One region of the Streptomyces sp. NPDC102462 genome, then DNA from elsewhere that is predicted to be linked to it. Evidence: riboswitches for the same ligand, from Rfam matches in the RefSeq annotation. Region 1 holds a riboswitch; each other region holds the start of a gene.
What was found. A riboswitch is a leader RNA that binds a small molecule or an ion and turns the genes downstream of it on or off. The one in region 1 is predicted to bind S-adenosylmethionine.
Positions count from the first base shown of each region.

Region 1 (5,089 bases):
GGGCCGCCAAGCGGTCCGAGCGGGCCGTCGCCCTGCTGTTCACGGTGTCGATGCTGGCCACCGTCGGCTTCATCGCCTCGTACGTGGCGATCCCGCACGACAAGTCGATCTTCGTCTTCCCGATCGGTCACGTCAGCGCGCTCAACTTCGCGCTCGGTCTGACGCTCGGCGCGGCGCTGTTCTGCATCGGCGCGGGCGCGGTCCACTGGGCCCGCACCCTGATGTCCGACGCGGAGATCGCCGACGATCGGCACCCGATCGAGGCGTCCCCCGAGGTCCGCACCAAGGTGCACGAGGACTTCAAGCAGGGCGCCAAGGAGTCCGCGCTCGGCCGCCGCAAGCTGATCCGCAACACGATGTTCGGCGCGCTCACCCTGGTGCCGCTCTCCGGTGTCGTGCTGCTGCGCGATCTCGGGCCGCTGCCCGAGAGCAAGCTGCGCCACACGATGTGGAAGAACGGCACGCTGCTCGTCAACATGAACACCAACGAGCCGCTGCGCCCCTCTGACGTCGCCGTGGGCTCGTTGACCTTCGCCAAGCCCGAGGGCCTGGAGGAGCACGACGAGAACTTCCAGAACGAGATCGCCAAGGCCGCCCTGATGATCGTCCGGATCCAGCCGGACAACATCAAGGACAAGCGCGAGCTCGAGTGGTCGCACGAGGGCATCGTGGCCTACTCGAAGATCTGCACCCACGTCGGCTGCCCGATCTCGCTGTACGAGCAGCAGACGCACCACGTGCTCTGCCCGTGCCATCAGTCCACCTTCGACCTCTCCGACGGTGCCCGAGTGATCTTCGGCCCCGCCGGTCACGCCCTGCCGCAGCTGCGCATCGGCGTGAGCGACGAGGGTTACCTCCAGGCGCTCGGCGACTTCGCGGAGCCCGTCGGTCCTGCTTTCTGGGAGCGCGGATGAGCACTGCATCGAACCAAGAGTCCCGCTCTCGCGGGAAGGCACCGGCCGGCGAACGCGTCGCCGACTGGGCCGACGGCCGGCTGGGGATCTACTCCCTGGCCAAGGCCAACATGCGCAAGATCTTCCCCGACCACTGGTCGTTCATGTTGGGCGAGGTCTGCCTGTACAGCTTCATCATCATCATCCTCACGGGTGTGTATCTGACGCTGTTCTTCCACCCGTCGATGAACGAGGTGGAGTACCACGGCTCGTACGTCCCGCTGCAGGGGCAGCTGATGTCCGAGGCGTTCAGCTCGACCCTGCACATCTCCTTCGACGTGCGCGGTGGTCTGCTGGTCCGGCAGATCCACCACTGGGCCGCGCTGATCTTCCTCGCCGGCATGTTCGTGCACATGATGCGCGTGTTCTTCACCGGCGCGTTCCGCAAGCCGCGTGAGATCAACTGGCTGTTCGGCTTCCTGCTGTTCGTCCTCGGCATGTTCACCGGTTTCACCGGTTACTCGCTCCCGGACGACCTGCTCTCCGGCACCGGTGTCCGCTTCATGGAGGGCGCGATCCTGTCCGTGCCGATCGTCGGCACGTACCTGTCGTTCTTCCTCTTCGGCGGCGAGTTCCCCGGCCATGACTTCGTGGCCCGGTTCTACTCGGTCCACATCCTGCTGCTGCCGGGCATCATGCTCGGCCTGGTGGTGGGCCACCTGATCCTGGTCTTCTACCACAAGCACACGCAGTTCGCGGGCCCCGGGAAGTCCGAGAAGAACGTCGTCGGCATGCCGCTGCTGCCGGTCTACATGGCCAAGGCCGGAGGCTTCTTCTTCCTGGTCTTCGGTGTCATCGCGGCCATCGCGGCCGTCGCGCAGATCAACCCGATCTGGGCCATCGGCCCCTACCGCGCGGACCAGGTGTCCACCGGCGCCCAGCCCGACTGGTACATGGGCTTCGCCGAGGGTCTGATCCGCTTCATGCCGGGCTGGGAGATCAACCTCTGGGGTCACACGCTCGTCCTGGGCGTCTTCATCCCGCTGGTCGTCTTCCCGCTGGTCCTGGCGGCGATCGCGGTCTACCCGTTCATCGAGTCCTGGATCACCGGCGACAAGCGCGAGCACCACATCCTGGACCGCCCGCGCAACGCCCCCACCCGGACCGCGTTCGGTGTCGCCTGGATCACCGTCTACATGATCACCCTGGTCGGCGGCGGCAACGACCTGTGGGCCACACACCTGCACCTGTCGATCAACGCCGTCACCTGGTTCGTCCGGATCTTCTTCTTCGTCGGACCGGTCATCGCGTTCATCGCCACCAAGCGGATCTGCCTCGGCCTGCAGCGCCGGGACCGCGAGAAGGTGCTGCACGGCCGCGAGACCGGCATCATCAAGCGTCTGCCGCACGGTGAGTTCATCGAGGTCCATGAGCCGCTCAGCCAGGAGCAGCTGCACACCCTCACGGCCCACCACCAGTACGAGCCGGCCCAGGTCGGCCCGACGGTCGACGAGAACGGTGTCGAGCGGAAGGTGAAGGGGTCCGAGAAGCTGCGCGCCAAGCTCAGCGACGCCTACTACGGCGAGGACGCCCAGATCCCGAAGCCCACCGTCGAGGAGTACAAGGAGATCACGAGCGGCCACGGCCACCACTGATCGCTGCGCACGCCACGCCACGCGCGAGGGGCCCCGTCCGGTGTTCGGACGGGGCCCCTCGTGCATCCGCCGGATGGATAGGGTGGAGCCGATCCGAAATTGACGACGACCGACGACCGACGACCGGAGCGGCTGATGAGCGCTGTGACCCCCGCTGGAGGCGACACCGCGGCGGGCCGTTCCTGGCCCGACCTGCTGAGCGCGCTGCTCGGCGGCCAGGACCTGAGCGCCGGTGACACGGCCTGGGCCATGGACCGCATCATGTCCGGCGAGGCCGCGGACGCCCAGGTCGCCGGCTTCCTGGTGGCGCTGCGGGCCAAGGGCGAGACGGTCGAGGAGATCACCGGCCTGGTCGAGGCGATGTACCAGCACGCCAAGCCGCTGCACATCCCCGGTCCGGCCGTCGACATCGTCGGTACGGGCGGCGACCGGGCCAAGACGGTCAACATCTCCACGATGTCCGCCATCGTGCTCGCCGGGGCCGGCGCGAAGGTCGTCAAGCACGGCAACCGGGCCTCCTCCTCGGCGAGCGGATCCTCCGATGTGCTGGAACAGCTCGGCATCAACCTGGATCTGACGCCGGAACGGGTCGCGCGGGTGGTCGAGGAGGCCGGAATCACCTTCTGCTTCGCGGCCACCTTCCACCCCTCGATGCGGTTCGTCGGCGCCGTCCGCCGGGACCTCGGGATTCCGACCTCGTTCAACCTCCTCGGGCCGCTCACCAACCCGGCCCGGGTCACCGCCTCCGCGATCGGCTGCTTCGACACCCGGATGGCGGGGCTCATCGCCGGGGTGCTGGCCGAACGCGGCTCCTCCGCGCTGGTCTTCCGCGGGGACGACGGCCTGGACGAGCTGACGACCACCGCCACCTCCCGGGTCTGGGTGGTGCGCGACGGCAAGGTCACCGAGGACGTCTTCGACCCGCGCGAGGTCGGCCTCGACCTGGTCCCCGTGTCGGCGCTGCGCGGCGCCGACCCCGCCTACAACGCCGGGGTGGCCAGGCGGCTGCTGGACGGCGAGACGGGCCCGGTGCGGGACGCGGTGCTGCTGAACTCGGCGGCGGCCCTGGTCGCCCTGGAGCCGGGGAGCGGGCCGCTGGCCGACCAGATCCGGGACGGCATGGCGAAGGCCGCCGAGTCGATCGACTCCGGCGCGGCCCGCCGAACGCTCGCACGCTGGGCCGCCGCCAGCCACGCGTGAGGCCCCGTACGGCGATGTGACGCAGGGCGCGGTCCAGGATCCGGACCGCGCCTTGCGCATCGATGATCGTGTGGCAGGATATCCGTCAGGTCATGAGCGACAGTCATTCGGCCCCGGCCGACTGTCCGGCAACCCTCCGTCCGTGGCGGGGTGCCCCGGGTGAAGACCAGGCCGTAGGCAGCGAGGTCTGCGGCAAGCGCGGACCCCTCGCACTCTGCTGAGTGACAAGCCCAGGGGTCCTGGTCGTCGAGGGAGCCTCTCGTGAGCAAGCGAATGCGATAGGGCCGCAGAGCCCCGCCTCCGCATACCCCTTTCTTCCTCCCCACGCCGAGCCCTGCCCGATGCCGCAGGTGTGCCCTCGCGTGGTGAATTCCGCCTGCTTTCACGGGAGTTGTGCCATGTCCGTCTCCACCGCTGCCTCCGACCAGTCCGTCCGCGCCCCGCTGCCCGTCCTCGGCCGTGATGTCACCGTGCCGCTCGTCACCGGCGGCGAGGTCACCTACGCCGCGCTCGACTACGCGGCCAGCGCCCCCGCCCTCCAGCGCGTCTGGGACGACGTGGCCGCCTACGCGCCCTACTACGGCAGCGTGCACCGCGGCGCCGGCTACCTCTCGCAGCTGTCCACCGACCTGTTCGAGAACGCCCGCGCGACCGTCGCCGAGTTCCTGGACTGCCGCCCCGACGACCAGCTGATCTTCACCCGCTCCACCACCGACTCGCTCAACCTGCTGGCGGCCGTGCTCCCGGCCGGCTGTCAGGTCTTCGTCTTCGAGACCGAGCACCACGCCTCGCTGCTGCCCTGGAAGGACGCCGAGGTCAGCTATCTCGACGCACCGCGCACCCCGGCGCAGGCCGTCGCGACCCTTGAGGCGGCGCTGGCCGGCCGTGACGGGCACGGTCCGGCCCTGGTCTGTGTCACCGGCGCCTCCAACGTCACCGGGGAGCTGTGGCCGGTGCGCGAGCTGGCCGCCGCCGCGCATGCGCACGGCGCCCGGATCGTCCTCGACGCCGCCCAGCTCGCCCCGCACCACCCGGTGTCGGTGCGGGACCTCGACGTCGACTGGGTCGCCTTCTCCGGGCACAAGCTGTACGCGCCGTTCGGGACCGGCGTGCTCGCCGGACGCGCCGACTGGCTGCGTGCGGCCGAGCCGTACCTCGCGGGCGGCGGGGCGAGCCGTACGGTCACCCGGCGGGCGGACGGGGGCGTGGCCGTGGAGTGGCACGAGACGGCTGCCCGTCATGAGGCCGGCTCGCCGAACGTGATCGGCGCCTACGCCGTCGCCTCCGCCTGCAAGGCCCTCACGGAGGCCGGCTTCGACACCCTGGTCGCCCGCGAGCGGC
Region 1 covers NZ_JBIWKB010000009.1:213,603-218,691, reverse strand. The annotation lists gene ACIRFL_RS11310 (Rieske 2Fe-2S domain-containing protein) at 1-914, shown strand, start outside; gene ACIRFL_RS11305 (cytochrome bc complex cytochrome b subunit) at 911-2,548, shown strand; gene trpD (anthranilate phosphoribosyltransferase) at 2,684-3,748, shown strand; SAM riboswitch class IV at 3,837-3,953, shown strand; gene ACIRFL_RS11295 (aminotransferase class V-fold PLP-dependent enzyme) at 4,147-5,089, shown strand, end outside.

Region 2 (5,089 bases), on a different contig from region 1:
CGACGGTGACCTCGCCGGGGCGCACGGTCAGGTCGATGCCGTCGAGGACGCGATGGGCGCCGTACCACTTGTGCACGTTGTGCACCTCCAGGGCGACGGGAGCCTGCTGGGCGGGCGGGCCTGCGGTCATACGGCGGCCTCCCGGCGCAGTCGGGCGCGCAGTGCGACGAGGCCGGAGCGGGCCCGCTGCCAGGGCGTCGGCGGCAGGGTGCGGGTGGCGCCCCGGGCGAAGTACCGCTCGACGTAGAACTGGACGACGGACACGACGCTGGTGAGGATCAGGTACCAGACGGTGGCGACCAGCAGCAGCGGCACGATGTCGCCGGGGTAGGTGCTGCCCATGGTCTGCACCGAGCCGAACAGGTCGAGCAGCGACACGTAGAACACCAGGGACGTGGCCTTGATCAGGCCGATGAGCTGGTTGACGTAGTTCGGGGTGATGGACCTGAGGGCCTGCGGGAACACGATCCGGGTGAACTGGTAGCGCCTCGGCAGGCCGAGCGCTGCGGCGGCCTCGTGCTGGCCCTGGTCGACGGAGAGGATGCCGCCGCGGACCACCTCCGAGGCGTACGCCGCCTCGTTGAGGCCGAGCCCGACCACGGCGACCACCATGTCGGTGGCCAGCCGGGACTCGTCGAAGGTGACGAACGCGGGACCGAAGGGGACGCCGAGGCTCACCGTCCGGTACAGGGCCGAGAAGTTGTAGAGGAAGATCAGTACGACGATGAGCGGCACGGACCGGAACAGCCAGGTGTACGTCCAGCTGACGGCGCGCAGCACGGGGCTCCCGGAGAGCCGGCCGAGGGCCAGCAGGATGCCGCCGAGCAGGCCGAGCACGGCGCTGAGCGCGGTCACTTCGAGGGTGATGAGCAGGCCGTCGAGGATGGTGGGGCGCAGGAACCAGTAGCGGAAGCGGTCCCACTGGTAGAAGGGGTTGGTGGCCAGTCCGTGTGCGATCTGTGCCACGACCACCAGCACGACGGCCGTGACGATCCATCGGCCGGGGCGGCGCAGCGGTACGACTCGCTGGGCGGACAGGGTTTTTGACGGTGTGTCGGCTGGTGGCGGCGCGGTGAGGGACACGGCGCCGCCCGGGGATTCGGACATGGCGGGCTCCGGCGGGGTCGGGGCACCCCCGGGCCGGCGGAGCGACCCGTGTGGCCGCGGCGGCGCTGGGCCGGCCGGCGTCGAGCCGGCGGGGCCAGGGTGCGGCGCGGCGCACGGGAGGGGCACGGGGACCGGGGAGGGGCGGGCAGCGGCACACCGCTCGATCGGTGTGCGTCGGGAACGCGGGGGCCGGAGGTGGCGTCAGCCCCGGCGACGGGCAGGGCCCGAAGCGGTACACAGTGCGCTGTTCACGCGGAGCAGGTCGACCGCCCGGTCGGCGACGAGCAGACCCGCGTACGGATGTACGCGGCTTCGGGTGCGGCCGTCGGCCGTCCCGTCGGCTGCGTACAGGTCCGTCACTCGCGTCACTCGCATTTCCGGCCCCCGCGGGGCCCTCGCGCTTACCGAAGCGTCATCCGGTCCGGTCGTCACCTGGGGCACCCCACCGCGGCGCGAGGGTTGCCGGCCAGCGAGCCAGGGCTTGTCGCTGACACTCATGACCGTGCTGAGCGGTAAGTAAGGCAGTTGGGCCGACGTATGTCAACGCCCGTCCGCTGAATGGACCGGCCCCTGCCCGCTCAGCCGCGCCGGGGTCCCAGGGCGCCGGCCGCATGCCGCGCCCAGTCCAGGATCTGCACGGCCGAGCCGGCCGCCTCCAGGCCCGCGCAGCGGGCGTGATGACGGCGGGCGATGCCGTCCAGGTCGAGGTGCGCGCCGAAGGCGGGCCGCCCCGCCAGGCGCCGGGCGTGCGCCCACAGCGCCGGATGAGCGGCCACGCGGTGCACGGCGGCGGCGTCGAGGTGATGGCGGTGCACGGTGTCGAGTTGCACCAGCGCGACCCACAACTCGACGTCGGCTGCGGTGAGTTTGTCGCCGATCAGGAACTCCCGTCCGGTGAGCCGCCGTTCCAGTCCGGCCAGGGTGCCGAGCAGGACGTCGAGCGCCGCGGCCCGCTCGGTCGCGTCCGCGCCGGCCCGGCCCGCCCGCTGCGCGGCCTCCTCGATGCCCTGCGCGCACAGCCGCTCGATCTCCTCGATCCCGGCCTCGGTGCCGCACGGGTAGAGCCGGTCGCGGCCGTCGCCGAAGCAGCGGTCGAGGTCGCGCAGGATGTCGGGGGCGTGGGTGCTGACGATCCGGCCCGACCAGTCGTCGCTGAGCACCGGCGCGAGCGCCGGTCCCGGGTAGCGGTGCGCGCTCGCCTCGTAGAGCGGGCGCAGCGCCGAGTGGCCGCCGCCGGGACAGTCCGGGACGGCGTCGAGGAGGGTGACAGGACAGATGTCGTCGAGGGCGAGGAGGCTGTGGCCGACGGCTATCCGCAGGCCGTCGGGACAGGCGGTGGTGAGGTGGAGCCGGTAGCGGCGGGGCACGGCGTAGTGGCCGCTGCGCGCGTCCCGGCCGATCCTGCCCCGGAAGCGGGCGGGCCGCTGGGCGGACGGGAGGGCGGCGAGCGGCGTGCGGAACGTGGACATGCGTCTCCCCGGGTGTGGGCGCGCGGCTGTGCGCGGCCGAAGCGTCGTCGGTCGGTGGGTGCGAGGGGCCCCGGTCGGCCGGGAGCGCGGGACGGTCAGCCCGGGAGGCTGATCGCGCTGCAGACCCGCAGCAGGTCGATGTGCCGGCGGGAGGTCAGCAGGGGCAGCGACGGCGCTCGGCGGCCACGGCCGGTGCTCGTCCCACGGCGCCTCATCGTTTCCCTACCTTTTCACTAGGATTCCCTTCTGGAGTGTCGATCCGCGCCCGCGGGCACGTCAAGGGGGCGTCCACCCCTGGGACACCGCCCGCCGCGCGGCACACGGTCCTGTCCCGCCGGTTCACCCGAACGGTCCGGTCACGCTGGTCGGCCGGGCCGCCCGGTGGTGGCGTGGAGGGACGTACCGCGTCGCGAGGAGGCAGCCCCGATGAACCGTCCGTACCGTCACGCGCGTGTCCTCGCCTCGGCCCTGGCCGCCGGATCACTGCTGGCCACGGGCGCCTGCTCGGACGCCGACGGGGCCTTGGACACGGCGCCCGCCTCCCCCGCCGCCGAGCGCTCCCCGCAGGCCGCGGCCGATCCCGGCCGGTCCCCGAGCCCGTCCGCCACCCCCGCGCTCACGAGGGCGGGCGCGAAGGCCGCGCTGATCACCGCGGCCGACCTCGAGGACGACTGGACGCAGGCGAACGACGCCGCCTCCTGGCGGGACAGACTGCTGATGGGCAAGGTCGACGTCGCCGCGTTCCTCAAGGGCAAGGCCGCCGCGGCCGACTGCCAGCGGCTCCTTGACGGCCTGTACTCCGACAGCCTGCTGGGCCGTGCGCCCGGCGCCTCGGCGCTCACCGGGTTCACCGATCCGCGGGCCCGGCTGCTGTACCAGGTCGGCGACTACGGCGAGGCTTCGGTGAAGAAGTCCCTGGACTGGTTCCGGAGCCTGCCGCGCAAGTGCGGCCAGTTCACCGTGACCGGCTCCGACGGCGGCAAGCGGACCGTCCAGGTGGTGTCGGCCACGCTGCCCCCCGCCGGCGACGACCGGGCGGGGGTCACCGTGACGGTGAAGGGCACCGCCAACGGGCAGCCGGTCACCCTCACCACGGACGTCGCCGCGCTCCGGGTGGTCGCCTCCGGGGCCACCGTCATCAACGGCGGCCTCTCGGGCGCCGATCGCACCAGCACCGAGGCGGCCGTGCGGGCGGGTGCGCAGCGGCTGAAGGACGTCCTCGCCGGAAAGACCCCGGCGCCCCACCCCAGCGAGTTCGACTGACGGCGCGCTGCGCGCGGGTGCGTGGGGCCCGTCGGGCGGGACCGGCTCGCCGCACGCTCGTGGTCAATGCGCCCGGCGCCCCTCGGAGCGCAGCCGCTCCCGCCATTCCTCCGGGCTGCGGCTGACCGGCTGCGTCGTGGCGATGAAGTCCTCCAGTACCGCCAGAAAACGGTGCGGATCGGCGCGGAACGGAAAGTGTCCCGAGCCCTCGAAGATCTCCAGACGGCTGCCGGGCATCGCCGCGTGCGCCACGCCGGCTTGCCCGGCGGGCACCACCTGGTCGCGTGAGCCCCAGACCAGCAGGGTCGGCATGCCGGCGGTGAGGTAGCAGCGGTCCAGCATGGACACCACCTGACCACGCCAGTCCACCACCGCGCGCAGCGTGCGGATGAACGCGTCACGGGAGGCCGAGTCGGGCAGCGCGTCCACCACGCGCAGCAGATCCGGCGCGTCCACGCCGAGCCCGGTGTCGAGCAGGCGCAGCAGCCGGACCACGACCGCGGTCTGCGCCCGTACCGTCGGAAGCCGCAACATGGCGAGGCCGAGATGGGCCCCGGGCAGCGAGGCCAGGCGCAACGCCGGGGTGACACCGCGGCCCACCCCGCCGGTGCTCACCAGCGCCAGCCGCTCGGTGCGGCCCGGGAACTGGTACGCGAACTGCATGGCCACACCGCCGCCGAGGGAGTGTCCGACCAGCGTCACCCGGTCGATGTCCAGCACGCCCAGCAGGTCCCGCATGCCGTTGGCGTACGCGGGGACCGAGTAGTCGCCGCGCGGCTTGTCGGAGCAACCGTGGCCGAGCAGGTCCGGGGCGATGACCGTGTGGTGCCGGGCGAGTTCGGGAATCAGCTCGGCCCAGGTGTCGGACGAGTCGCCGATGCCGTGGATCAGCAGCACGGCCGGACCGCTGCCCGCCATGCGGAAGGCCCAACGGTGGCCGTGGACGAACCGGTACTGCCGTGGGACGGGCTCCTGGATCGCGCGCAACCGCGTGGACCCGCCACGCTGCGGGGGGATGCTGGCCACGGTGGCTCCTCTCCAGGGCGAAGCCCCTCGGCGCCGGTTGACGTGCTCGTAACTCATACGCGCTGCTGGAATCTAAATCAACAAGTCGACTTATCGAAGTCGGCTACGTCACAGCGCGATACCACTCGGACGTGAGATACGCCATGACAACAACCGGATAAAGCGGACAGAAGGGGGCCGTGTGGCGGCGGAGTCGATGCCGGGATTACACCCGCACTCGCGCC
Region 2 covers NZ_JBIWKB010000020.1:139,463-144,551, reverse strand. The annotation lists gene ACIRFL_RS19520 (amino acid ABC transporter ATP-binding protein) at 1-130, opposite strand, end outside; gene ACIRFL_RS19515 (amino acid ABC transporter permease) at 127-1,107, opposite strand; SAM riboswitch class IV at 1,500-1,609, opposite strand; gene ACIRFL_RS19510 (glutathione S-transferase C-terminal domain-containing protein) at 1,686-2,576, opposite strand; gene ACIRFL_RS19505 (putative leader peptide) at 2,672-2,791, opposite strand; gene ACIRFL_RS19500 (hypothetical protein) at 3,003-3,839, shown strand; gene ACIRFL_RS19495 (alpha/beta fold hydrolase) at 3,903-4,865, opposite strand.
Region 2: another riboswitch for S-adenosylmethionine. It lies ahead of ACIRFL_RS19515 (amino acid ABC transporter permease); the one in region 1 lies ahead of ACIRFL_RS11295 (aminotransferase class V-fold PLP-dependent enzyme).

Region 3 (5,089 bases), on a different contig from region 1:
GGTTGGCGCCGGCGGCGACGTTGCGCAGGCCCTCCTTGACCAGGGCCTGGGCGAGGACGGTCGCGGTGGTCGTACCGTCACCGGCGACGTCGTCGGTCTTCTTGGCGACTTCCTTGACCAGCTCGGCGCCGATCTTCTCGTACGGGTCCTCCAGCTCGATCTCCTTGGCGATGGACACACCATCGTTGGTGATCGTGGGGGCGCCCCACTTCTTCTCAAGGACGACGTTGCGGCCCTTGGGGCCGAGGGTGACCTTGACGGCGTCGGCGAGCTGGTTCATACCGCGCTCAAGGCCGCGCCGCGCCTCCTCGTCGAACGCGATGATCTTGGCCATGTGAAGTGGTCCCTCCAGGACTGGGGGTGATTCCTTCGGACCGCGCCCGCGCCCGCGACGGACGGCTCACCGGCCTTGTGGTTCCTTGCCCCACCCGGCCTGCGGGCCTCACCGACCCGGTCCTTCATTGTCACTCTCACCTTCAGAGTGCTAACGCCAATGATTAGCACTCGACCCACCCGAGTGCAAGGTGCGCCCGCGCCGCGGACCCGTCGCGGGGCGCGCGACCGGGCCGTCGCGCCGGGCGCGCGCCCCCCGGCGCGACGGCCCGGACACCCGCGGCACAGGCCCCGCGGACACCGCGGCACCGGCCCTGCGGACACCCCCCGCGGCACCGGCCCTGCGGCATGCATGGACCCCGCGGCCAAGGCCCCGCGGCGCGGCCCCTCCGGCCCGGGCACGACGAAGGGCCCGCACCCCGGGAGGTGCGGACCCTTCGCGCTGAGAATGTTCAGGCGGTGACGCGAACCATGTCGGCCTGCGGGCCCTTCTGACCCTGCGAGATCTCGAACTCGACCCGCTGGCCCTCTTCCAGGGTGCGGTAGCCGTCCATCTGAATCGCGCTGTAGTGGACGAAGACGTCCGCACCACCGTCGACCGCGATGAAGCCGTACCCCTTCTCCGCGTTGAACCACTTGACGGTGCCCTGAGCCATGCCTAACTCCCCTATTACTGGCCCTTGCACAGATCCACACTTCGCGGACCCGGGTCAGACCTCACCCCCCAAGGTTGGGGGCGTGCGCCGGAACGCGTCGACCGCGGCTGAATGTATCTGTCCAACTGCCGTCTGCAACAGGTCAATCGGACGAGAAATCTGGACGCACCCGGTCGGGAATCTGCCGAGAATTCGGCAGAATTCAGGGCAAGTCGGGCCCTATAAAAGGAATAAAAGCCGCGAAGAACGCATGGACTTTGGCGACTTCTTGGCGGCTGCGCGGATTGAATCCGGGGCTTCCGACCCGGGGGCCGGGAACGCGTTCCCCAACTCTACCGCGCTCAACCCCACTGAATGGCCCCCTCCGCTTCTCTCACGGAGGGGGCCATCGGACGAACAGTCGGTAACCGAAGTCACCGAAAGTGAGGGACCGTCAGCCGCCGGCCACGGCGGGGATGATGGACACGCCCGCACCGTCCGGCGTCGCCGTCTGCAGGCCCTGCTCGAAGCGGACGTCGTCGTCGTTGACGTACACGTTCACGAAGCGGCGCAGCTTGCCCTGGTCGTCCAGGACGCGAGCGGAGATGCCGGTGTGGTTCTTCTCCAGGTCGGCGATCACCTCTGCGAGGTTCGCGCCCTCGGCGCTCACCTCGGACAGGCCGCCCGTGTAGGTACGCAGGATGGTCGGGATGCGAACGGTCACGCTCATGCGAGGCCAGCCTCTCGGAAGGAGTCCAGGTTCGGGCGGATGGTGGCGGTCAGGCCGGTGCCGGCCACCGCGTCGAGGGTCTTGAGGCCGTCGCCGGTGTTGAGGACGACCGTGGTGAGCGCCGGGTCGAGGACGCCCTCGTCGAGGAGCTTCTTCGTCACGCCCACGGTGACACCGCCGGCCGTCTCCGCGAAGACACCCTCGGTGCGCGCCAGCAGCTTGATCGCGTCGACGACCTGGTCGTCCGTCACGTCCTCCACCGCACCGCCCGTGCGGCGCGCGATGTCCAGCACGTACGGCCCGTCGGCCGGGTTGCCGATCGCCAGGGACTTGGCGATCGTGTTCGGCTTCTGCGGGCGGACCACGTCATGTCCTGCCTTGAACGCCGTGGACACCGGCGAGCAGCCCTCGGCCTGCGCGCCGAAGATCTTGTACGGCCGGTCCTCGACCAGGCCCAGCGCGATCAGCTCCCGCAGCCCCTTGTCGATCTTGGTGAGCTGGGAGCCGGAGGCGATCGGCACGACGATCTGGTCGGGCAGCCGCCAGCCGAGCTGCTCACAGATCTCGTACGCCAGGGTCTTGGAGCCCTCCGCGTAGTACGGGCGCAGGTTGACGTTGACGAAGCCCCAGCCCTCACCCGCCGGGTCGCCGATCAGCTCGGAGCAGAAGCGGTTCACGTCGTCGTAGTTGCCCTCGATGCCGACCAGCTCACCGCCGTAGATCGCGGCCATGACGACCTTGCCCTGCTCCAGGTCGTACGGGATGAACACACAGGAGCGCAGGCCGGCCCGGGCCGCCGCGGCGCCGACGGCCCCGGCGAGGTTGCCGGTCGAGGAGCAGGACAGGGTCGTGAAGCCGAAGGCGCGCGCCGCCTCCAGCGCCTGGGCGACCACCCGGTCCTTGAAGGAGTGCGTCGGGTTGCCGGAGTCGTCCTTCACGTACAGGCCGCCGGTGACGCCGAGTTCACGGGCCAGGTTGTCGGCCTGGACCAGCTTGGTCCAGCCAGGGTTCAGATTGGGCTTTTCGGCCACGTCCGCGGGGACGGGCAGCAGCGGCGCATAGCGCCAGATGTTCGCGGGACCCGCCTCGATCGTCCGGCGCAGCTCCTCGGTGTCGTACGCCGAGAAGTCGTAAGCGATCTCCAGCGGGCCGAAACACTCCTCGCAGGCGAACACCGGGCCGAGCGGCACCCGGTGGCCGCACTCGCGGCAGCTCAGGGCCGCGGCGGGACCGAGGTCCACCGACTGGTTCGTGGTGCTTGCAACGGTCTGCACAGCCATGTGAGGCGAGGCCCTTTCTCCTCATCTTCCTCACGACGCATCTCGCCGTGAGACGGATTTGGCACCTTCCCTAGCCGGGAGCCTCGCGGAAACGATCGGCTTGCGCAGCGATCAGTACGAGAACCGGCTGGAGGGTTGCCGGGGCTTCATCGGGCCGTGTCCCTCTGCCCCTCTGGATGAGCTGTATGCGGTTGTGAACGCCGACGACCCCCGACATGCGATGGTCATCCGCGTTGTTCAAGACTGTAACCGACGGCCAGGACAGTTGAGATAGTCGTCCGAACCGCGAGATGGATCACACATGCACCCGGTGTGATCACGACAGTGAGGAGCAGCTGACTGTGCTGGAAGAAGTCGAGCGCTGGCTGGCCACCCGCTCCTGGTCCGTGACCGACCGGCCACTGCACAAGATCCTCGCCGCGAAACAGCGTACGGGCCAGTCGGTCTCCGTCGTGCTGCCCGCGCTCAACGAGGAGGAGACGGTCGGCGACATCGTCGCCGTCATCCGGCGCGACCTCATGCGGCGGGCTCCGCTGGTCGACGAGATCGTCGTGGTCGACTCGGGGTCCACCGACCGCACCTCCGAGGTGGCCGCCGCCGCGGGCGCCCAGGTGGTGCACCGCGACGCCATCCTGCCGCGGCTGCCCGCCGCGCCCGGCAAGGGCGAGGTCCTGTGGCGCTCGCTGCTCGTCACCGGCGGGGACATCGTCTGCTTCGTCGACGCGGACCTGCGGGAGTTCTCCTCCGACTTCGTCACCGGGATCGTCGGCCCGCTGCTCACCGAACCGGACGTCGACCTGGTCAAGGCCATGTACGACCGCCCGCTGGCCGGCGCGGCGGGCCAGGGCGGCCGGGTCACCGAGCTGATGGCGCGACCGCTGCTCAATCTGCACTGGCCGCAGCTGGCCGGTTTCGTGCAGCCGCTCGGCGGCGAGTACGCGGCCCGCCGCTCACTGCTGGAGCGGCTGCCGTTCCCCGTCGGGTACGGCGTCGAACTGGGCATGCTGGTCGACGCCCTGCACCTGGTGGGCCTTGACGCCCTCGCCCAGGTCGACGTCGGTGTGCGCAGGCACCGGCACCAGGACGGGCAGGCGCTGGGCCGGATGGCCGCCGCGATCTACCGCACCGCGCAGCTGCGGCTGGCCCGCGGGCACCTCGTACGCCCGTCCCTCACCCAGTTCGAACGCGGCGAACACGGCTTCGAACCACACACCTACCCGGTGGACACCGAGGAACGCCCACCCATGGTCCAGATCACGGAGTACACCACCCGCCGAGTGGCCTGAAGCCGACGCCGGCCGTGCCCGGCCCACACGGGAGCGGACCGTACGTTTGAGTGTTTGTGGGGCGGGCTAGGTTGAGGCGTATGGCTTCCACGTACGGTGCTGCCCAAGTGCTGGTCGCGTCCAACCGCGGCCCGGTCTCGTACTCCGTCCGGGAGGACGGCTCGCTGGCCGCCCGGCGAGGCGGCGGCGGGCTGGTCTCGGGGCTCTCGGCGATCGGCCCCGACGCGGACGCCCTGTGGGTGTGCTCGGCACTGTCCGACGGCGACCGCGAGGCGGTGCGCCGCGGGGTCGGCGAGCCCGGCGTGCGGATGCTGGACATTCCGGCCGACGTGTACGCCGACGCCTACAACGGCATCGCCAACTCGGTGCTGTGGTTCGTGCACCACATGCTCTACCAGACCCCGCTTGAGCCGGTCTTCGGCGCGGAGTTCCGGCGGCAGTGGGCGTCGTACCAGACCTACAACCGGGCGTTCGCCGAGGCGCTGGCCGAGGAGGCGGCGGAGGCCGCGGCGGTCGTCGTACAGGACTACCACCTGGCGCTGGCCCCCCGGATGCTCCGGCAGCTCCGCCCCGACCTGCGCATCGGCCACTTCTCGCACACCCCCTGGGCGCCGCCGGACTACTTCCGGCTGCTGCCCGACGACATCGCGGCCGAACTGCTCGGCGGCATCCTGGGCGCGGACCGCGCCGCGTTCCTCACCCGGCGCTGGGCGGACGCCTTCACCGACTGCTGCCACCTGGTCCTCGGGCCCGGCATCCCCTCCGGCACCCGCATCGGCGTGCACGGTCTGGGCGCCGACGCGGACTTCCTGCGCGCGCGTGCGC
Region 3 covers NZ_JBIWKB010000041.1:44,338-49,426, reverse strand. The annotation lists gene groL (chaperonin GroEL) at 1-334, opposite strand, end outside; gene ACIRFL_RS29665 (cold-shock protein) at 786-989, opposite strand; gene ACIRFL_RS29660 (MoaD/ThiS family protein) at 1,423-1,698, opposite strand; gene thrC (threonine synthase) at 1,695-2,978, opposite strand; SAM riboswitch class I at 2,997-3,161, opposite strand; gene ACIRFL_RS29650 (glucosyl-3-phosphoglycerate synthase) at 3,320-4,264, shown strand; gene ACIRFL_RS29645 (trehalose-6-phosphate synthase) at 4,345-5,089, shown strand, end outside.
Region 3: another riboswitch for S-adenosylmethionine. It lies ahead of thrC (threonine synthase); the one in region 1 lies ahead of ACIRFL_RS11295 (aminotransferase class V-fold PLP-dependent enzyme).